One region of the Gilliamella sp. LMG 34361 genome, then DNA from elsewhere that is predicted to be linked to it. Evidence: riboswitches for the same ligand, from Rfam matches in the RefSeq annotation. Region 1 holds a riboswitch; each other region holds the start of a gene.
The links. A riboswitch is a leader RNA that binds a small molecule or an ion and turns the genes downstream of it on or off. The one in region 1 is predicted to bind thiamine pyrophosphate.

Region 1 (7,530 bases):
TAACTCATAACCCTGTTGTTGCATTTCATCTTCGTTTTTAGCCTCCTGACAATCAAGCAAAGCAGCAGCTTCAGGAAGGTTAGGGGTTATGATGGTAGCTAATGGTAATAACCGATCTCGAATAGCAGAAATGGCATCTGCTTTTAATAATGGATGTCCGCCTTTGGCAATCATTACCGTATCAAGCACAATATTGGTAATAGGATTATTGTTTAATAAGTGGGCTACTGAAGTAACAATCTCTTTATTCATCAGCATGCCAATTTTCACGCTATCGATATCAATATCTTGATAAAGGGTATTAAATTGTGCTTCGACAAATTCAGGCGGAACGGCGTGTACGCCATTAACGCCTTGGGTACTTTGCGCGGTTAAAGCGGTAATTACTGACATGCCATAAGCGCCAAGTGCCGAAAATGCTTTTAGATCCGCTTGAATACCGGCGCCACCACTAGGATCACTACCGGCTATGGTTAATGCAACTGTTGTCATACTCCTATTTCCTCTTTTGCTTGTCTTATTTTTTTAATTAGTTCAGATGTAGCCTTAGCAATATCGGCTTGCCCACAAATTGCGGAAACTACCGCAATACCTTCAATACCCGTTTGAATCACTTCGGTTAAATTATTTACTCCTATGCCACCAATAGCTACTGCTGGGCACTGTTTGGTGTTAACCAGTGCTGTCAATTGGTCAATACCCGTTGCTGTTGCGGCATCTTTTTTGGTGGTGGTTGGAAAGATTGGGCCAATGCCCAGATAATCGACCAATTGCCAAGGAACACTCTCCAGTTGTACTAGATTGGAAACCGAAAGTCCTAACCACTTATCATTACCAATTAAGAGGCGGGTCACTTCGACCGGTAGATCACTTTGTCCAACATGAACACCATCGGCATCAATAGCTAAAGCAATATCTACATGATCATTAATCAATAGTGGCACTGAGGTATTATTTAATACCTCTTTTAACGCTAGGGCAGCGTGATACCAATTTTTACCTGAATAGTCTTGTTCTGAGCGTAATTGCACCGCGGTAACACCATTTTCGACGGCAATTTTTGTAGTATTAACCATACCGTTTATGCCACCACAAAGTAGCGGATCAAGCACTAAGTAAAGGGTCAAATCCAGTTGCTTTTTCATCAAATATCCTTATTGGTGATTTTGCTTAAATAGTGAAAGTTGGTCAATAATTGATATGGCAAAAGTGCCTAGTCCTTGTCGCTTGTTAGCGAGTTCACCCGCTTTTTTCATCATAAAGCAGGCTGCGGCGGTAACAGCTAGATGATCTTTAGATGTGGCGATAAACGCTGCCACCATTGCAGATAATGAACAACCAGTGCCGGTTACACTTGTTAGCGCGATATCGCCACCGGTAATACTATAAACTTGCTTGCCATCTGTAACATAATCGACTTTACCCGTTATAGCGACAATAGTTTGATATTTTTCGGCTAATTGTGTTGCTGCATTTAATGCAAAATCACTAGAATCAAGCCCATCCGGCCCTTTAGATGATGATTGTAGGCCACTTAATGCTAAAATTTCGGAAGCATTTGCGCGAATGACAGTTGGTTTAAAGGATAATAGTTGTTTAGCAATGTCGGTGCGATATCTCAAAGCGGAGCCAACAGCGACCGGATCAAGTACCCAAGGGGTTTGCGTTTGATTAGCTTTTGCAGCAGCTAGTAACATACTTTTGGCGCTATGGCTGTCAATCGTACCAATATTAATCAGCAAACCACTAGCAATGACAACAAAGTCCTCAACTTCCTGCTCTGCAACTACCATCGCTGGCGAAGCGCCAATTGCTAGTAGAACATTAGCCGTAAAATTTTGCACCACATCATTAGTAATACAATGGATTAACGGGCGTTGATTTTTAACTTGCTCAATAAAGGCAATGGCATCATGGCTTGGAAATGATTTAATGGCCGACATATTCTTTCCTTATCTAATTAATTAAAGTAAGGGAAGAATGTGTCAAAATGGGTAATTAAGACTAAGACTTCCCTACGTTGGTATGATCCAAATCAGGTTCAACGGGTAAAATCTCAGTTTTTTGCAATAAACACCCCGAGTCCAAGAACGAATTTGTATAAAACTGTTTTATTATGTACCGAGTTTAAAAATTAAACAAGTTATTGTAATAATCTTTCGATATCGCTAATGGCTCGTCTATCAGGTAAGAAAATGATTAAATGATCGCCATCTTCAATCATCAAATCGGTATTTACAATAATCACATCTTCACCACGAACCACCGCACCAATAGTTGCGCCTGAAGGTAATTTTAGACTGTTGATATTTTTACCAACTAATTTTGAATTTTCCGCCTCACCATGGGCTACCACTTCGACAATTTCCGACTCGCCTTGGCGCAGTGAGACAACTTTAACCACACCATTTTGCCTTACATGACTGAGTAACTCTGAAATAGTGGCGTGTTGTGGTGAAATAGCAATATCAATTACGCTATCGTTAATTAGCTCTAAATAAGCTTGTCGTTGAATAAGTACGATGACTTTTTTCGCGCCCATTCTTTTGGCAAGCATTGACGACATAATATTGGCTTCATCATCACTGGTGACAGCCACGAACAGATCGGTGAGTTCCACTTGCTCTTGCGACAATAACTCTTGGTCTGATGATTCACCATGTAATACGGTAGTATTAACTAACTGCTCGGCAATTAATTCTGCTTTTTCGGCATTACGTTCAATCAATTTAACTTGATAATCGTTTTCTAATCGTTTAGCTAAAGCAACAGCAATGCCGCCACCCCCGCTAATAATGATGCGCTTATAAGGTTTTTCTAACCGTTGTAGCTCACTGGTGACCGCTTTAATGTTGAGAGGTGGAGTAATAAAATAGACCATATCCCCTGCTTCAATCAAAGTTGAGCCAATTGGGCGAATAAATCGATTTTTACGATAAATTGCAACAACACGCGCTTCAACGTGCGGTAAGTGCTCTTTTAGTTCAGATAGTTCACTCCCAACTAATGCACCACCATAATAAGCGGTTACCGCAACTAAACAGACACGATTATCATAAAACGAAGCAAACTGTAGTGCGCCTGGATATTGTACTAATTGACTAATATGATTGGTGATTAAATTTTCAGGGGCGATGATATGGTCAATGTTAATGCAATCTTTGTTAAAAAATGGGTATTTTTCATCGTTATATTCTGGTGCACGGATTCGGGCAACTTTTTGTGGGATGTTAAACATTACATGACCGATCTGACAAGCCATCATATTTACTTCATCAGAATTGGTAACGGCAACTAACATATCGGCTGATTCAGCACCAGCGCTCTCTAACACTTGTGGATAAGACGATTTACCACAAATCACTTGTAAATCAAAACGCTCTTGTAAAGATTGCAGTTTATCATGATTTTCATCTACGACCGTAACATCGTTCTGCTTTTCAGTTACTAGATACTCAGCAAGTGCACTACCGGTTTGACCTGCACCAAGAATGATAATTTTCATAACTAACCTATCATAATCAAATAGCTTTAATCGTATTAAAAGCGTTTATATCAATTAAAGCCGTTTGATATTGTTTAGTATAATAGCAATCTTATTTTCGATTATACAAAACCGATTGCATCATAAACCTTCTTCAATGTTGGCTCTGCCTTAGCGCGAGCCTTTTGCGCACCTTCTTGCATAATGGAAAGAAGATAATCTTCATCATCACGATACTGATGATATTTTGTTTGTAAACCGGTTAACATATCAATAACTTGATTTGCTACTTCGGTTTTTAGATGACCATACATTTTGCCTTCAAACGTTTTTTCAAGTTCTGCAATTGGTTTACCGGTGATACCCGTTAGAATATCTAATAGGTTCGAAACACCAGCTTTATTTTTTAAATCATAATGCACAACAGGTGGCTCGTCTGAATCAGTTATTGCGCGTTTAATCTTTTTCTCAACATCTTTTGGATCTTCAAGTAACCCAATAACATTGTTACGGTTCTCATCTGATTTAGACATTTTTTTGGTTGGATCTTGTAACGACATCACACGAGCGCCCACTTTAGCAATAAATGGCTCAGGAACCGTAAAAATATCGCCATAAAGCGCATTAAAACGCATAGCAATATCACGGGACAACTCAAGATGTTGCTTCTGATCATCTCCAACAGGAACTAAATTAGCTTGATATAACAAAATGTCAGCTGCCATCAGCACCGGATAATCAAACAACCCAGCGTTAATATTTTCAGAATGACGAGACGACTTATCTTTAAACTGCGTCATACGGCTTAATTCACCAAAATAGGTATAACAGTTTAATGCCCAACCTAATTCAGCATGCGCCGGAACTTGTGATTGAACAAAAATAGTACTTTTTTGTGGATCGATACCACACGCCAAATAAAGGGCTAACGTATCAAGTGTTGCTTTACGCAACTTGTTCGGATCTTGTCGTACCGTGATAGCATGTTGATTGACGATACAATAAACGCAATCATATTCATTTTGCAAAGACACCCAATTCTTCAAAGCACCTAAATAGTTGCCTAATGTTAGTTCTCCAGATGGCTGAGCGCCACTAAATACAATTGGTTTACTCATAATTTATTCCTAATTTATACTCATTATTTTTCTGCATCAGCTTTTGGCTGAGGTAATAGGGTTAATATCTCTTGAAAATCATCAAATAAAAAGTCAGGCTCGCTAGTTGCAATTGACACTCCATAATTATAACCATAGCTTAACGCCACCGTTGGGCAGTTAGCATTTTTTGCGGCAGTTATATCATTTTTCGAATCCCCAACAAACAGCAACTGATCGCTAAATACCCCAAAGGTTGCCATGACTTGATAAAGTGGGGCAGGGTGTGGTTTTAACTTAATCACATCCCCCCCTCCAAGTACCAATGAAAAATAGGCTTTAATACCTAAAGACGTTAATAAAGCAGGTAAAAACTGCGCAGGTTTATTGGTAACCAAAGCTAATGGATAATGATTTTCATAAAGTGTTTTTAATGTCTCTTTAACATGGGGAAACAGCGTTGTTTGCGCATCCATAACCTTATCATAGTGTTGACTAAACAGCTGTTTAGCTTGACTAAAATCTGCTTTAGACGGATTGACATTAATCGCTTTAAACACGCGTTCAAGCATCACATCAATACCATTACCTACCATGTTTTTCACTTGCTCATTGGTAACAGTTGGTAACTTCAAATCTGCTAACATTTTTTGCGCTGCTAGGGCAAGGCCTGGCACGCTATCTACTAAAGTTCCATCTAAATCAAAAGCGATGGCTTGAATATCATTTAACTTAGCCATGGTTAACTCCTGCTAATTCTTTACGCATTGCGTCAATAACGGTTTTATAATCAGGTTGACTAAATATGGCTGAACCAGCAACAAACATATCAGCACCCGCTCTAGCAATTTCAGCAATATTATCAATTTTAACTCCGCCATCAATTTCCAAGCGAATATTTCTTCCCGAATCAACAATACGCTGTTTAACTTGCTGTAATTTTTTAAGTGTAGTTGGAATGAATGATTGCCCACCAAAACCAGGATTAACGCCCATCAATAAAATAATATCGACTTTGTCCATCACATAATCTAAATGATCTAACGGCGTAGCTGGGTTAAGTACAATCCCTGCCGTACAACCCTGATCTTTAATTAACTGCAAAGAACGATCAAGGTGAATAGTGGCTTCTGGATGAATAGAGATATTAGTGGCGCCAGCTTTGGCAAATGAGGTAATTAAATCTTCAACTGGGGAAACCATTAAATGAACATCAATCGGAGCTGTAATGCCATAATCGCGAAGTGCCTTACAAAACATACTACCCATCGTCAAGTTGGGCACAAAGTGGTTATCCATTACATCAAAATGCACAACATCGGCCCCTGCATCTAACACTTTTTGAGTATCTTCACCAAGTCGAGCAAAATCGGCGGATAATATTGATGGTGCAATAATAAACTCATTCATAACATACCTCTACTAATAAAACCTTATACATAAAATAGGTTATTTTTGGTACAAGGCTAATATTTCATCAATTTTTTTTCGTCCTTCGCCAGCACAGCTAATTGAGCGTCGCATTTCTGCTCGGTAAAGATGGCGAGCTTTATTGTATAACGTTCTGGTATACTCGGTATCGTGATTTGAAACCAGTACAGGAATATTTTTTTTATAAGCGATTTTTTCTGCCAACTGTGACAATCGCATATGCTCGTCATAGCCAAAATTATTAGAATAATAAGCTGTAAAACCGACTGACTCATTTGGCGAAAGATAAGGCGGATCACAATAAATAACAGAATTACGCTTCGCCAATTTCATTGCTTCATGATAGGGCGTACAGATAAACTCAGCATCTTGTGCTTTTTGCGCAAAATAATAGAGTTCCTTTTCAGGAAAATAGATCGTCTTATAACGACCAAAAGGCACATTAAAAAAACCGCTGTTATTATAGCGGCATAAACCGTTATAACAGTGACGATTCAAATAAACAAACAAAAGCGATCGTAGATATTGATCTTTACTGTAATTGAACACATCACGCAGCTGATAAAAAGCCTCAGCTTGATTATTCTGATGGTTAAATAACAGTTTAAGATCACCAATAAATTGATCAGGATTGGATTGTAACAACCTAAACAACGCAATTAGATCGTGATTGATGTCAGCTAAAATATAGCTTTTGAAGTTCGTGTTTAAAAAAACGGAACCTGCGCCTACAAAGGGTTCAATAAGTTGTTCCCCATCTGGTAGATAATGTTTAATTGTGTCCACAAGCTCATATTTTCCTCCAGCCCATTTTAAAAAGGCTCGTCGCTTCTTCAACGGAAACTCCTATTTTGCTGATTTTTCTTTATTAATTGTCTCGCCAGATTTAACCCAAGGCTTGTCTTTTTGTAGTGCACTTGGTAAAGATTTGATTGCTTTTCTGGCCTCGTCAGCAGAATCATATGTACCTTTAACTAAGATGTACCATTTAACATTATTTCGTTTAGTTTCATAAATTTGGTAATTAGTTATATTATATTCTTTAACTAATTTTCTCAAACCTTCAACTGAGCTTGAAGAACTAAGTTGAATCGAAAACTGATCGTTCTTAATTTTGGCAATTGAAGTTGAATTATTCTCTGTTATATTGTCCAAGCCAGCAACGGTAGGATTAACTCTATCTGGATTTATTGGTTTATTTTCATTAGGCTTAGATGACCCACTATCATTTAAGCTAATATCGGTCGGTGGCAAATCTGGTTTAGAGTCTGATATTGATGATACCGCAACGGGTGCAGGTGGTTGTCCAACCGCATTTTCGTGCTCATTAATATTATTAATTAGGTCAGAAGCCACAGGACTTTGACCTTGTGCTAAAGCATCACTTGGTTGACTATTGATCGTTAGATCAGGCGTCTGCGTTGTCGGAAAACCATCAACTTCAGGTGGTGTTAATGGTGTTTTTGATGGACGAAATATTACTAAACTAAGTAACAAGATAATAGCTAAAGCTAATCC
Region 2 (7,530 bases), 1.1 Mb from region 1:
GTATTTATCCAAGACTTACTGCCTAAAGAGCTCGGGTTTGATATGAATTTCCATATTCTTACTTTTCTACCAGGCGCAAGTCATGGCTATATCGAAACCCATGTGCAAGAACATGGCGCTTATTTGCTGAGCGGTGAAGGTATGTACCTGCTTGATAATCAATGGATACCGGTCAAAAAGGATGACTACATTTTTATGGGTGCCTATGCTTTACAAGCTTGTTACGCTGTTGGCCAGCAGCCATTAAGTTACATCTACTCCAAAGATTGCCATCGTGATGTAGAACTCTAAACATGATAAAGGACACCGTATGGAACTCATAGTTATAGCATTAGGTGGTAATGCGATTTCGAAACGAAATGAATTACTCTCTATTAATAACCAATATCAAAATATCAACAGCACCACTAAATTTATTGCAAAACTAACTAATAAATATCGAATTGTCATTGTGCACGGCAACGGACCGCAAGTGGGACTACTTGCCCTACAAAATGCTAGTTATCCAAATGTGCCCGCTTACCCTCTTGATGTACTTGTTGCGCAAACACAAGGCATGTTAGGCTATATGATCCAGCGAAGCTTACAGCAACATGACAATGTCAACCAAGTTGCCTGTGTATTAACGCAAGTCGAGGTGGACAGTAACGACCCCTCATTTAAAGATCCTACCAAATATATAGGGCCAGTATATCAATTAGAAGAACAACAAAAGCTCCAAGCTCAATATGGCTGGCAATTTAAGCAAGATGGCAAATACCTGCGTCGAGTTGTTGCATCCCCAAAACCACAAAAAATTATTGAGCTTGATACCATTAAAGAACTTGTCAACCAAGATACTATCGTTATCTGCAATGGTGGCGGAGGCATTCCAGTAATTAAAGATAAATCGGGTTACAAAGGTATTGAGGCAGTGATTGACAAAGATCATAGCGCCGCACAACTCGCCATTGAACTAAAAGCCGACCATTTAATGATCTTAACAGATACTGACGCCGTATATGAAAACTGGGGGACACCACAGCAAACTGCTTTAGGCAAAGTCGATACCAAACAAATACAACCAATGGCAATTGATGACGGCGCTATGGGGCCTAAAATAAAATCAGTCATTGAATTTGTTCAGCAAACCGGTAACACCGCTTATATCGGCAACTTAACCGATATTGAATCGCTATTAGCACAAACCAAAGGCACCATCATCACACAATAGCGCAAAATCTAAATAGCCATAACCGATAGCGTGGCGAGGAGTTTTAATATGAGACTAGACAGACAAACACTACACAACTTAATTGCCAAAAAGTTACATAAAGCGGGATTAACTCAAGAGCATGCGGATATCGCCGCTGACACGCTAGCATTTGCCGATGCACGAGGCATTCACTCACATGGTGCAGTGCGAGTTGAATACTACGCTGAGCGCATTGCCAAAGGAGGCATGACTGCCTATCCTAATGTCAACTATAAACAGACTGGTCCATCGTCAGCAATATTAGATTTTGATAATGGTTGCGGTTTAGTTGCCGCTAAAGTTGGTATGGACAAAGCGATAGAAATGGCTCAAAAAAATGGCGTTGCCGTAGTAGGAATTCGTCGAATGTCACATAGTGGCTCGCTTTGCTACTTTACCGAAATGGCTGCTAAACAAAACTTAGTCGCCATATCCATGTGCCAGTCCGACCCAATGGCTGTCCCCTATGGCGGCGCCGAAGAGTTTTTTGGTACCAATCCTATCGCTTTTGCTGCACCGACTAACGATGAGCGTGTTGTTTCGTTCGACATGGCAACCACAGTTCAAGCATGGGGAAAAGTCTTATACGCAAGATCTAAAGGCGCTGCAATCCCACCAACCTGGGCGGTTGATGAACATGGTGAACCCACAACCGATCCCTACAAAGTAAATGCCCTATTACCAATCGCTGATGCTAAAGGTTATGGTTTAATGATGATGGTAGATGTGCTTTCTGGCATCCTACTTGGCTTGCCATTTGGCAAAAACGTCTCATCAATGTATGCCGACCTTTCTAAAGGCCGAAACCTTGGTCATCTGCATATTGTGATCAATCCAAAATATTTTATCGGCCTAGATATTTTTAAACAAACTATGTCCGCTATGCTAGACCAACTAAAACAAGCTAAACCAGCCAAAGGCGTTAGTGAAGTCTTTTTTCCCGGCGAAAGAAGCAAAAAACGCGAAGCCGATTATTTAAAAAATGGCATAGAGATTGTTGATGATATTTATAATTATTTAATTAGTGACGATATTCATTATAATCGTTATGATCATAAAAATAAGTTTGCGCAATAGACTTGGAATGACAAAAACCCCATCCCTCTATTTTTTTGAGGGACGAGGAGCTCTGCCTGCTCGGCAGCGAGTAAAACAGTGAAGAATGGGAAAACCTCCGACTATTTCTTAACTGCCTACACGGCAGTGAACTGGAGATAAAGCACATATTGAGCTTTTTGCAATTTCTCAACTGCCTATACGGCAGGGAACTACGCAATACATACTATAAACATTATTTGAAAAAAGGCAAAGCGCAATTTTTGTTTTAAAAACACTTTTTTAAGTGGTTTTTTAGTATACTGATTTTTAATGGTTTTTTGGGTCAAGAGAAAGTTAACAATAAATGAAATTTAAATTCAAAAACCCCGTTCCTCAACTTTTTTGCTTTAATAAACATCTCTCCTCAAAATGTTTGATAGTTCATCAATTCTCTATGTTATGATTGAATAAAATCAAGATAGTTTTTCGTTATTTGATTGCCTTGAGGCTTTAAAATTGAAACATTTTCTCGTTTACTTTCATCCCAATGAAATAATTATCATCAGCTTAACAAGTATGGTTAATTTGAGTGATAAATTAGTTCGATATCCAACTGAAAAGATTAAAGAAATTAACATTAAGAAAGGTTAATTTAAAAACAAACTACATCTTGTAATAAATAATATATTTTTTACCATTCTTAATCGTTTTCTTTTAGTTAAATGGCAAAATCAAAATTTAAAAAATATTTTAAATACCTATCGTTTTTTTGAAAGTGATAAGAATAATTTTTCTCCTTTGATTTAGTTCTGTTAGCTAAACTTGCATATTTCTATTTTCTAGTTTAATTTATCGTCACTAACCAATTCACTTTTTGAGATGTAAAATGACGATATCATTTAAAGAACAACAACAAAGGATCAATTTTGTTAAACAATTTTTTGCTGATAAATTAGCCAATAACCTATCACTGATTGAGGTTCAAGCACCACTTTTAAGTCAAATTGGCGATGGCGTTCAAGATAATTTATCTGGCACTGAAAAGGCCGTTCAAGTTAATATTAAGAGTATTGCTAATGCAAAATTTGAAGTGGTGCATTCATTAGCAAAATGGAAACGCAAAATCTTGAGCCAACATAATTTTCCGATTGGTGAAGGTATTTATACCAATATGAAGGCACTACGCCCTGATGAAGATAAACTCTCTCCTATTCACTCTGTTTATGTCGATCAATGGGATTGGGAAAAAGTAATCAGTCCTGAAGATCGCAATTTAGCTTATTTAAAGCAAACTGTTGAGAAGATTTATAGCGCGATCAAAATAACCGAAAAAGCAGTTTCAGAAAAATATCATCTTTCTTGTTTTTTACCTGAAACAATCACTTTTATGGATAGTGAGCAGTTGTTAAAACGTTATCCACATTTATCACCAAAAGAGCGGGAAAATGCAATTACGAAGGAATTAGGCGCCGTATTTTTAATTGGTATTGGTGGTGAATTATCAAATAATGAAAAACATGATGTGCGTGCTCCGGATTATGATGATTGGAGCAGCGATAATGAAATGGGTTCGAAAGGTTTAAATGGTGATATTTTAGTATGGAATCCAGTGTTAAATAGTGGTTTTGAAATCTCATCAATGGGTATTCGTGTCGATCCAGAAACGTTAAAACGCCAATTAAAATTAACCAATAATGAAGATCGCTTACAATATGCTTGGCACAAAGCGTTAGCCAATGGTGATTTTTTGCAGACAATTGGAGGGGGAATTGGGCAATCTCGATTGATAATGCTGCTTTTACAACAACAGCATATTGGCCAAGTCCAAGCTAGTGTTTGGGATGATACAACTAAACAAAATTATCAACAACTTTTGTAATTCATATACAGCATACTTTACTTCAACCGGTAAAGTATGCTTTTAGTAACTTTTATCTAATCCCATTTGCCAAAAACCAGCCACAAGTTGAGTTGCTTATTTAAATATTTGAGCTAATTGTTCAAATCGGCTGGTATCTATACTTAATAAGCGTTCATTAATCCATGCAATTTCAGTTTGCATTGCTTGTTGAAATTTTTTACTAGCATACATATTGATCCAAGTGTGATAAGAGGTATTTTCGGCATCAAACCAATGCTAAAACCAATTGGCGCTCATACCATAACCAATTAAACAAGGCACTAAGACAATATGTAAATCTAATAAATCACCTTTTAATCCATCATCAATCACGTATCTTATATATTCCCTATTAGCTTTGGCTTCTTTTAATGTACTCAATTCATGTTCAGTAATTTGCCATTTTTTGCAATATTCAATATGTAAATCAAGTTCAATTTCGACAATGGTCTTTAAACTCTTTAATGATTGTCGTATTTGAATCAGATCATGACTTTGATATACAGAAAGCCCCCAAGCTCAAGAAAAGTTAATTAAAAAAAGATAATCTTGTTTTAGATAGTGTTGGAAGCAAGCTAAATCTAATGTTCACTCTCCTAATTGTTAAATAAAATCATGCTGAATATAGCAATCACTCTTACAAGATTTAATAAGTGCGTTAAACGATAGTATATGGACTCCCTTCTAAACAAATTAATATCAAGGAGTAACAGACTTGCAGAAAAAATGTGTTGTAAACTTCCTTCGTCGGTGTTAACTGAATCAGGTTCAACGGGTTTAATCTCAGCCTAGGGCACACCAGTTTAACAATTATTTAATAGATGAAATAGATAAGAAGGAACTTATTATTTAATCCTTCTTTTTAATTATTAACTATTCAGTTTTTTGTTCAATTTTTGACTCCTGATTTTCTGTAGATGATGGTGCAGAAGTTTGAACTTTTTCACTCTCAGTTTGAGTTGAGACTGGAGCTGGGGCTGAATCTGAAGCAGGAGCTTGACTCGAAGCCGGAACGTTACTTAAATTGGGTTCATTACTATCTTTTGGCGTTGTAGAGTTTGGCGCGATTGATGACTCGGCCGGTGTTTTTGGTTCCTCTTTAGTTACTTCATTGGAACTATGTCGGGCCCGAATATAGACAATGTTTTGTTGACCGCGATCACATGATCCAACAATTTTACCTTCTAGGTTCTGTTCATTTTGGTCTGATGGAACTAGTTTTAATTGGAAACTGTCTTCATTAACACCGTTATTTTTGATTTTTTCGGCGATATTTGCCCTGATTTCATCACAATTTGATGCAGATGCAACCACAGGAAGGCCCAACAATAAAACTAACGCTAACTTTTTCATACTCTTTCCTTAATGTCATTTAAGATTAATGCATTATAGAATGATTAATTAAACTGTCTATATCGTTTTAAGCAACGCATAAATATATGTTATCAATAGATTTAAAAAAGTTCGCTTAATAACAATTAGTTGAATTTTACCTTAATTACGATCTTGTTGTTCAATTGATTTTAATTTATCTAAAACCCATGACCGAATATCGGACAATTCTGCTTCAGATAATCGATTAACAAAATCTCTTTTTTCGTGGAGATGTTTGCGATCTTCTTCTGTCAAAACCACACCTTTTAAATTTAATAATACCTCTTTACGGTACATAGAATAGATAAAATCTTTTATCAATTCATCAGAAAGATTAATGTCAGCCATTTTGATTTCCTTATTTTATTGAGCTTATCTAATTAATGCCATCATTTGTAATTTCAAAGATAAATCCAGACCAAAAAGTAGACCGACTTTAACTATAATCTAATCGCTATTAGATAACAATGGTTGAACCAGACAAAAAACCGATAAGTTAGCGATTAATATAATTACTGAAGTTTAAATTATTCACTTTATTATTTGATAAGTATTTAACAAACCTGTTGATAACTAAATAACGATATGATTATTAATGTTTTAATATCATGGTTAAATTTTAACCACCAAAATTTTACTCTTATATTAGCTAAAGTAATCAAGTCCATTTGATAATATTTGATTAAATAATAAAAGATAAAAAAAGCAGCATAACATTTGCAATATGCTGCATAAATAACACAAAGAATCGAAAACAAGAAAAAACTTATAAAGCAGTGAAGAAAGCGATTAAACCAAATAATACGCCTGGAGAGTTAGCTATCGCAATTGGCCAATCCTTTTTTTGTTGTAATAAACCATAACAGACCCATAAAGAGCAGTTGATTGCGGCCGCTAAAGGTTGAGTTGGATTGGTTTTGAGTCCATGAAGATTATCGATAATTTGTGGGATATAAGACACGTACATACCTAATGATGCAATAGTTGCAATAACACCCAAATAGTGAAAAGCCTTTGGCGAAAGATTCAAAATCAACCTACCTGCTTAAATATGAATGAAGCGAATAATCTAACATATATCACAAACGAGTTAAACCTTGTTATATCTTGGCTCCAGATAATTTTTTGTAAATAAAATGATAAAATATTTTAGTTCAATTTACTTTTGACAAATAAAACAACAGCATTATTTGCTGTTGACTGTTTAATTAGTGATTTCATCTAATTTTGCAAGCAATATACTTGTAATAAAGTAAAATGATTATTGTTACAACTTTGCGGCTATTTTGAGACCATAACTAAGATTTTAGCGATTGAAGCTGCTGACGCAAATGATAGCACCTCTTTAGCTACAGGTAGTAGAATGGCAACAAATATACCCGATTTTCTTAGTGCAAGAGCGTTTACTTTAATTGACGCATCCATGCAAATTTACTAAACGGTTAATATTGGTACTAAACCTGTGATGAGTCCATTTGTAAAAGATCCAAAATATTTTCCCGTTCCTAGTGAAAAGGTGTATAAACGTCCTTTTATAATTAACATTATTCACATCATTACATCCCGAAATTTTTTAATGCATGGTTTTATTTTCATACCACCAGCTTTATTTTTTATAATTTGAATAATTGTTTTACACTTTTTATCTGCTTAGAATCTAAATCACTGCCAAAATTCCTTGATTTGGCATCTAAATAACCGTATTTCTCGGCGACTGCTGCTTTTATTGTTGTCACAAAATCATCACCAATGTTATAGATATTTGATAAACGGCTTATTTCTTTTTGTAATAGTTGGAGCTGTTTGAAATCGTTTTCTTTAAACGCTTTTACTATACATGCAAATAGTTCGGGCACGACGTTATTTAAACCAGATAGAACACCCGCACCACCATTAAGTAAATTCGGAATGAAATATTCATCAAAACCAGCAAATACCGAAAAATCGTTACGGATTGCTTGAGAAGCAAGCACAATGGAACGAG
Region 3 (7,530 bases), 240 kb from region 1:
TATCGATCCAAGCAAATGGGCAAGCAATTACCATCATTTTAGCTTCTTTCATTTTTTGGTAGAGTTTTTGACGATATTCCAAACTATGAGCGGTAATTGAAATACTATGAATAGCCACCACGCGACCATGCATTCCATGCTCAATAGTTTTATCGGTTAGCTGTTCAGTTTCAATCTCGTCAGATGAATTAAATTGATCAACGTGAACATGCACCATCTTGTCTAATGATTTACCGGTTTGCATTAATACATCTAAATGTTTAAGCCCCATTCCTTCACCATGGTCACGTTCATCACGACGAGGCAAACCACCAATAATATCGACTAAATCTGCACCTTTATCAAACCAATAACGTGCTTCGTTATCAATTACCCCTTTGAGGGTTTGGTTGACTAATTTAATGATAATATCACTTTTATAGGTTTCACGCGCTCGCAGCGCTCCTCGAATTGCTCGCTCTTCAGCAATCGGGTCGATATCGACAAACGACCCCATGGCAGTTACACCTTGTTCAATCATACGCTCAACCGCCATGCTAAAATGCCGGTAATAATCATCTTCCGTCATTGCTGCTTTCACTTTATCAAGCGTATCCCATTTTTCAATTAATGTCTGTTTTTGATAGACATCAAAGCTATCAACAGTGATTGTAAAAGCACGATCGGCATGCATATGTGAATTAACCCAACCACCGTTTTGCTTAATTTTATTCAATAAATATGCTTTTAAGCTTTGATCTCGACTGGTTGATAACATGGTTTTATTATCGGTCATAATGTGCCTCTACAATTTAGTTACTATTAAGATTTAAATCGACAAAAAAAATCCCCCAAATAGGAGGATCAATATAATTTACACTCATTATTGTTTAGGATTACAAAATTACAATTTGTCATAGAATATTTAACTTTAAGTTTCAATAAATTGCTGAGAATTCTAATGATTTTACTAATAAGATCAAGCACTTTAATTTAAAAAATATTTAAACAAATGAAATAGTTAAAGTATTATTTTTGAGATTTTTAGCCATAAAACTCATCGCAAATAGCCAACTTTTTTTAATGAGATAACTTAAACCTAGCTAACTAGTTATTTAATAATAACTAACCAGAGTCGCAAAAATGAGATTAAAAATCACCTGTAAAAATAATTGAGGAGTCTATACCACTTCAATATTTTGTTTGTTTTAAATTCATTTTTTTGCCAATTATGCTGAATTAAAACTAATAAATGTGTGAATTTCATAGTTGAAAAAACGGGATTGGCAGCAACTTCATTTTTTAATGAAAGGATAGAGGGGGGGCTTAGGATGATATTGAAGGATTTAAAGCAAGTTTATTCAAAGAACAACTTTTCAACCCTTTTATCTAATAAAGATACACCACCAATACTCAATAATATCGGTGGTGTATTATATTACATCTTCTCAACGGTTTTAATGCCAAGCATATCTAAGCCCGTTTTAAGGGTTTTCGCGGTTAAAGAGGCTAGTTTTAAACGACTAAGTTTCAACTCCTCATTTTCAGCCGCTAAAATAGGACAGTGCTCATAGAAGCTGGAAAATAAGGTCGCAATATCATACAAATATGCACAAAGTATATGTGGCGTCCCTTCAGCGGCAACGTTTGAAATCGTTTCATCAAATTGAATTAATCGTATCGCTAATGCTCGTTCTTTATCCGTTTCGAGATAGATATTACCACTTAAGCTATCTTCACTAATATTTGACTTTCTAAATACAGAAAGCACGCGAGTATAGGCATATTGCAAATAAGGCGCCGTATTGCCCTCAAATGACAACATATTATCCCAATCAAAAACATAATCGGTAGTACGATTTTTGGATAAATCGGCATATTTCACAGCGCCAATTGCCACTGCATCAACCACTTGCGCCAATTCTTGAGCTGAAAGATCAGGATTCTTACTTTTAATTAACGCCTCTGCACGCTCTGTTGCTTCATCCAGCAGATCATTTAATTTTACCGTATCGCCTGAACGTGTCTTAAATGGTTTACCATCTTTACCTAACATCATACCAAACATATGGTGCTCAAGCTTTAATGATTCTGGCACATATTTCGCTTTATGGACAATCGCCCAAACTTGTTCTAAATGTTGGTGTTGGCGTGAATCGGTATAATATAAAATACGCTCAGCATGTAAGGTCTCGTAACGATATTTGACACAGGCAATATCAGTTGTTGCATAGAGATAGCCGCCATCACGTTTTTGGATGATAACGCCCATAGGTTCGCCTTCTTTATTTTTATACTCATCCAAAAACACCACAATTGCACCGTCACTCTCAACAGCTAACTTTTTCTGTTTTAGATCGGCAACAATTCCTGGTAGCATGCTGTTATAAATGCTTTCACCCATAGTATCTTCAAGCGATAATGTCACATTAAGGCGTTTATAGGTGGCAATATTTTGTGTCATGGTTATATCAACTAATTTTCGCCACATATCGCGGCAATACTCATCACCACCTTGAAGTTTAACCACATAATTACGGGCTTTTTCGGCAAAGACTTCATCTTCATCGTAATGTTTTTTAGCGGCACGATAGAACGATTCTAAATCTGACAGTTCCATATCGTTGGCATGTTCATTTTGCATTTTTTCAAGATAAGCAATTAACATTCCAAATTGAGTACCCCAATCGCCAACATGGTTAGCTCGAACAACATTATGACCAAGGAAGCTTAATACTCGTACACTCGCATCTCCAATGATGGTAGAGCGTAAATGGCCAACGTGCATCTCTTTTGCAACGTTCGGCGCAGAATAATCAACCACAATAGTTTGTGGTTTGGCGGGTAAAGTGATATTCAATTTATCGTTACTTAACGCCACTTCGTTCTGTTCGGCAATCCAACTATCTTTTAAAAAGATATTGATAAAACCGGGGCCAGCAATTTCCACTTTATCGGCAATGTCATCAATATCCAGATGTTGCAAAACCTTTTCAGCTAATGCTCGTGGCGGCATAGCCAATTTTTTAGCGGTAGACATGATGCCATTAGCTTGGTAGTCACCAAATTGAACCTTAGCTGATTGCTTGATTAAAGCGTCACAGTTTTTATCGGCACCGGCCATAATCATTGCTTGTGAAACACGTTGCGTTAATAATTGTTGAATATTCACACTATACCTAATCGATAAGAAATAAATGGGGCATATCATACCGACAAACGCAACAATTGTCACTGATCGGCTGATATCTACATCGCACAATTATCTCGCTATCAACAGATCGACTGTTTACAATTCTACTCGCCCACTCTAAACTACCTATTGTTCTCAACGGGGTGCCCTAAAGGGCTGAGAGTGTCAGACTGACATAACTCGTCGAACCTGAACTGGATAATGCCAGCGGAGGGATTTGAGTTAATATATCTGCTCAAACCTTTTGTCTTTTACTTATAACTTTGGAGGCAAAATGTTTCGTAAAAACCTTTTACTATCTATTATTATTTCTTTTTCACTATTTAGCCAATTAGTTAGCGCCGAACTACCCACCTTAACGGTATATAGCTATAACTCATTTATGTCACAATGGGGGCCTGGAGAAGCTATTAAAAAAGGGTTTGAAGCGCAGTGTAACTGCCAGCTTGAAGTTGTCACATTAGGTGATGGCGTATCAGTTTTAAACCGTATTCGTCTTGAAGGTGACAAAACTAATGCTGATGTTATTTTAGGACTAGATAACAACTTATTAGAACAAGCAAAACAAGCAAATATCCTTATTCCACATCAAATCGCTAAACCAGACAACCTCAATACCAACTGGTGGGACGATAGTTTTATGCCTTATGATTTTGGTTATTTTGCCTTTATCTACAACAAAGACAAAGTCAAAAATCCTCCGCACTCATTACATGAACTGGTAGATAATCAAGCCGATTGGAAAATCATCTATCAAGATCCAAGAACCAGCACACCAGGACTTGGTTTACTATTTTGGATGAAAAAAGTGTATGGTGACAAAGCAGCAGATGCTTGGCAACAAATTGCTAAAAACACTGTGACTGTCACTAAAGGTTGGAGCGAAGCTTATGGTATGTTCTTAAAGGGTGAGGCCGATTTTGTGCTTAGCTACAGCACTTCACCTGTGGCGCATATTATTAATGAAAACAATCACCATTACGAAGCAGCTATTTTTGATGAAGGTCACTATCGCCAAGTTGAAGTGGCTGGCATCATCAAATACAGCCAAGAAATTGACCTAGCTCACCAATTCTTACGTTACTTACTCACACCAGAAGTGCAACGTCAATTTGCTGAAAAAAACGTAATGTATCCAATTATCAAAACTGATTTACCTAATGCTTTTGCGCAAATCAATTCAGTAAACAAATCGTTAGAATTTAAGCCAGAAGAGATCGAAAAACATCAAAAAGCATGGATTCGTGAATGGCAAACGGCAATCAGCAAATAGGCCAGTATCGCCAATGTTAAAATTCAAATCGTTTTTACCAGGAATCAGTGCTGCCAGCTTAATACTCATTGTATTAAGCTCGGCACTTATCGCTATTTGGCGATTTGCCTTACAATCAGGAAATGTTACGATCTATCTTGATAGCTACGTTCTGCATATTGTTTGGATCACCTTTTATCAAGCTATATTATCGACAATACTCTCACTTTTATCAGCCATTTTAATGGCTAAAGCGCTATCCTTAATTGATTTTAAAGGTAAACGATTATTAATAAAAATGATGCCGATGACCTTTATTTTGCCTGCCTTGGTGGTAGTGACAGGATTATTATCAGTATATGGCCAACAAGGTTTACTAGCATATGTTTGTCAACTACTACATATCCCGTTCCCATTTCATATTTATGGATTGCAAGGTATTTTATTGGCGCATATATTCTTGAATTTTCCTTATGCTTGTGCATTATTTTACAAAACACTAAACAGCGTTCCTATTGAACAAAAACAGCTAGCTGCGCAACTTAACTTCTCAACATTCACGTATTTCAAATTACTCGAATGGCCATTACTTCGTAGACAAATACTACCCATGACTGCACTTATTTTTATGCTCTGTTTTTCGAGTTTTGCCATTGTGCTTGCTCTCGGTGGTGGTCCAAAATATACCACGCTTGAAGTTGCAATATATCAAGCTGTGCGGGATTTTGATCTTCTACAAGCAGCATTACTTGCGTGTTTACAGTTGGTTTGCTGTGTGACTTTTATCGGTTTAATGCAAAAAATAAACAAAACGCAAAGCACGCTCAGTGTCAAATTTAGTCACGCCAACTATCGATTACCGACAGTAAATTGGCTAAAAGTTATTAGTGTAATAATTATCGTAATAGGGGAGTTATTTATACTCTTACCGCTGTTTTGTATACTCTTTCAAGGCATCTATTTTTTTAGAATTTCATTGCTAACATCAATGTTGCAACAAGCCTTACTTTCTTCAATCATTATTGCCACTGGTTCGGCTATGATTGCCATGTTACTAGGCTTATTATTGCTATGGACAAATAGTCGACTACTAATAAATCGACAACGACAATTAAGTAATCGACTTATGCTAATTGCTTCACTTATCTTGGCTATACCGAGCATGGTATTGGCGTCAGGATTATTTCTATTACTTTTTGGTTATAGTAACAATACGGCTTTCATCTGTTTATTAATCATGTTATGCAATGGATTAATGGCATTGCCTTTCATCCTCAAAAATCTAGCCATGCCAATGTATGACATCACAGCGCGCTATTGGCAACTAAGCCAATCTCTCAATATAAATGGGTTGATGCATTTTTATTTGGTTGATTTCAAGGGGTTAAAGAACCTTATGTTAATGAGTTTTGCTTTTGCCGCCATATTATCATTGGGTGATTTTGGGGTAATAGCATTATTTGGTGGGCAATCAGTTATCACCTTACCTTATTATTTATATCAACAGATATCGCATTATCATTATCAAGAAAGCGTAGTGACAGCTGCGATTTTATTACTTTTATCCTTTAGTTTATTGGTTGTGATGGATTATGATCGAACTTCAAAAAATTGAATATCAATATGACAACTTCAATATGCACTTTGCGTTAAATATTGCCGCTAAAGAGCGGGTTATTATTGTTGGTCCAAGTGGTGCAGGCAAAAGCACTTTACTGAGCTTAATTGCAGGATTTATCTTTCCTAACTCAGGACAAATCATCCTAAATCATCAAAACGTCACCACAACCTTACCGGGCAAACGCCCAGTATCAATGCTATTTCAACACAACAACCTTTTTAGCCATCTCACGGTTGAACAAAATATTGCCTTAGGCATAAAACCTGCATTAAAACTCAGTCAAACCGAACAAACCACCATTGGTGACATGCTTGTTCGTGTTGGGCTTGAAGGCTTTAACCAGCGCTATCCCGAACAACTATCAGGCGGGCAACGCCAACGAGTGGCATTAGCACGCTGCCTTATACAACATCGCCCAATATTATTATTAGACGAGCCTTTTTCCGCGCTAGATCAAGCATTACGTTTTGAAATGCTAGCACTTGTCAACCAAATCTGTACTGAATTTAATCTCACGCTAATGATGGTATCGCACTACTTAGATAACTCACTCAACCATTTTTCACGTTGCCTTGTTATCGAAAATGGCAACATCATCTTTAACGCAGCACCAAAACAACTTACTGAAAACAAGAGAATAACAAATTTATTGGGAATTAAAAGCTAGAATATTGACTTAAAAAAGTTGAGGAACGAGGTTTTTGAAGTGCAAAATCTCTTCTAAAAACGATCACAAAATTGTCAAAATCAAAAGTCTAATCTCTAAATTTCTAACGTTGAAAATGGTGATTTTTTATAGGTAAGGTAAAGGTGTCATTTTTTTATAAACAACAAATAACCGATCCTGTTTTCCATCTATCAGTATTCCTTAACAAAAGTTAACAATTAACCGTGAAAAAAGTGTTGCATCGTGTTTTTTCAGTCATTATACTTTTGCGCTGTTTAGTGTATATAAATAACGGCTAAACAGTTAATATAAAAATCAAATAAATCAAAAATTTAATCGACAAGGTAGTCAAAATGTATTGTAATTTTAAACAAGAAATTTGGCTAACCTATAATTTAGCTTCGCCAAAATTAAGTGCTTACCGTTCATTTTTCACGAACGTTTGTTTTTTATCGAGATTGCGTGAAATCCCAAGAATCTTATCGCGATCCTTATATCGATCCTTTTTATCTCGACAGATCATCGTTTTAGTGTTAATGGCTTTTTTGACAATTCCTTTTTCCAGCCATGCATTAACATCAAAAACGGTGAATGTTATCAATGGTAATGCGCCCTATTTTACCTTCGATGGAGGTCGCACCCGTATAACAGATGGTGACGATTTACTCGTGATAACTTTATCTAATGGGGATAAATATACTTCCGCAACAAATACTTCAAGTGAGACAAATCCGATCATTTTACCAAATGTGGGTCAGAGTTTTGCCGATATTGGTATGTTGATGCCAATTGATACTGATGATATCTTATTAGATTAT

Region 2: it holds a riboswitch for thiamine pyrophosphate, as region 1 does, so the genes downstream of both, AC5LXI_RS10505 (thiaminase II/PqqC family protein) here and thiM (hydroxyethylthiazole kinase) in region 1, are expected to answer to the same signal.
Region 3: it holds a riboswitch for thiamine pyrophosphate, as region 1 does, so the genes downstream of both, thiB (thiamine ABC transporter substrate binding subunit) here and thiM (hydroxyethylthiazole kinase) in region 1, are expected to answer to the same signal.

What each region holds. Positions count from the first base shown of each region.
Region 1 is NZ_OZ474903.1:1,130,305-1,137,834, forward strand. Features, by position in the region: gene thiD (bifunctional hydroxymethylpyrimidine kinase/phosphomethylpyrimidine kinase) at 1-492, opposite strand, end outside; gene thiE (thiamine phosphate synthase) at 489-1,145, opposite strand; gene thiM (hydroxyethylthiazole kinase) at 1,155-1,943, opposite strand; TPP riboswitch at 1,996-2,091, opposite strand; gene trkA (Trk system potassium transporter TrkA) at 2,144-3,505, opposite strand; gene trpS (tryptophan--tRNA ligase) at 3,607-4,602, opposite strand; gene AC5LXI_RS05525 (phosphoglycolate phosphatase) at 4,626-5,321, opposite strand; gene rpe (ribulose-phosphate 3-epimerase) at 5,314-5,991, opposite strand; gene AC5LXI_RS05535 (Dam family site-specific DNA-(adenine-N6)-methyltransferase) at 6,031-6,849, opposite strand; gene AC5LXI_RS05540 (SPOR domain-containing protein) at 6,859-7,530, opposite strand, start outside.
Region 2 is NZ_OZ474903.1:2,216,380-2,223,909, forward strand. Features, by position in the region: gene allE ((S)-ureidoglycine aminohydrolase) at 1-291, shown strand, start outside; gene AC5LXI_RS10490 (carbamate kinase) at 311-1,213, shown strand; gene allD (ureidoglycolate dehydrogenase) at 1,262-2,311, shown strand; gene asnA (aspartate--ammonia ligase) at 3,159-4,151, shown strand; partial or broken gene AC5LXI_RS10505 (thiaminase II/PqqC family protein) at 4,410-4,748, opposite strand; TPP riboswitch at 4,895-4,983, opposite strand; gene AC5LXI_RS10510 (DUF1161 domain-containing protein) at 5,046-5,525, opposite strand; gene AC5LXI_RS10515 (hypothetical protein) at 5,667-5,894, opposite strand; gene AC5LXI_RS10520 (SemiSWEET family transporter) at 6,313-6,576, opposite strand; gene AC5LXI_RS10525 (hypothetical protein) at 6,828-6,971, opposite strand; gene AC5LXI_RS10530 (dihydrodipicolinate synthase family protein) at 7,160-7,530, opposite strand, start outside.
Region 3 is NZ_OZ474903.1:1,370,627-1,378,156, forward strand. Features, by position in the region: gene AC5LXI_RS06625 (amidohydrolase family protein) at 1-775, opposite strand, end outside; gene argS (arginine--tRNA ligase) at 1,418-3,151, opposite strand; TPP riboswitch at 3,302-3,406, shown strand; gene thiB (thiamine ABC transporter substrate binding subunit) at 3,447-4,445, shown strand; gene thiP (thiamine/thiamine pyrophosphate ABC transporter permease) at 4,417-6,039, shown strand; gene thiQ (thiamine ABC transporter ATP-binding protein ThiQ) at 6,017-6,712, shown strand; gene AC5LXI_RS06650 (hypothetical protein) at 7,066-7,530, shown strand, end outside.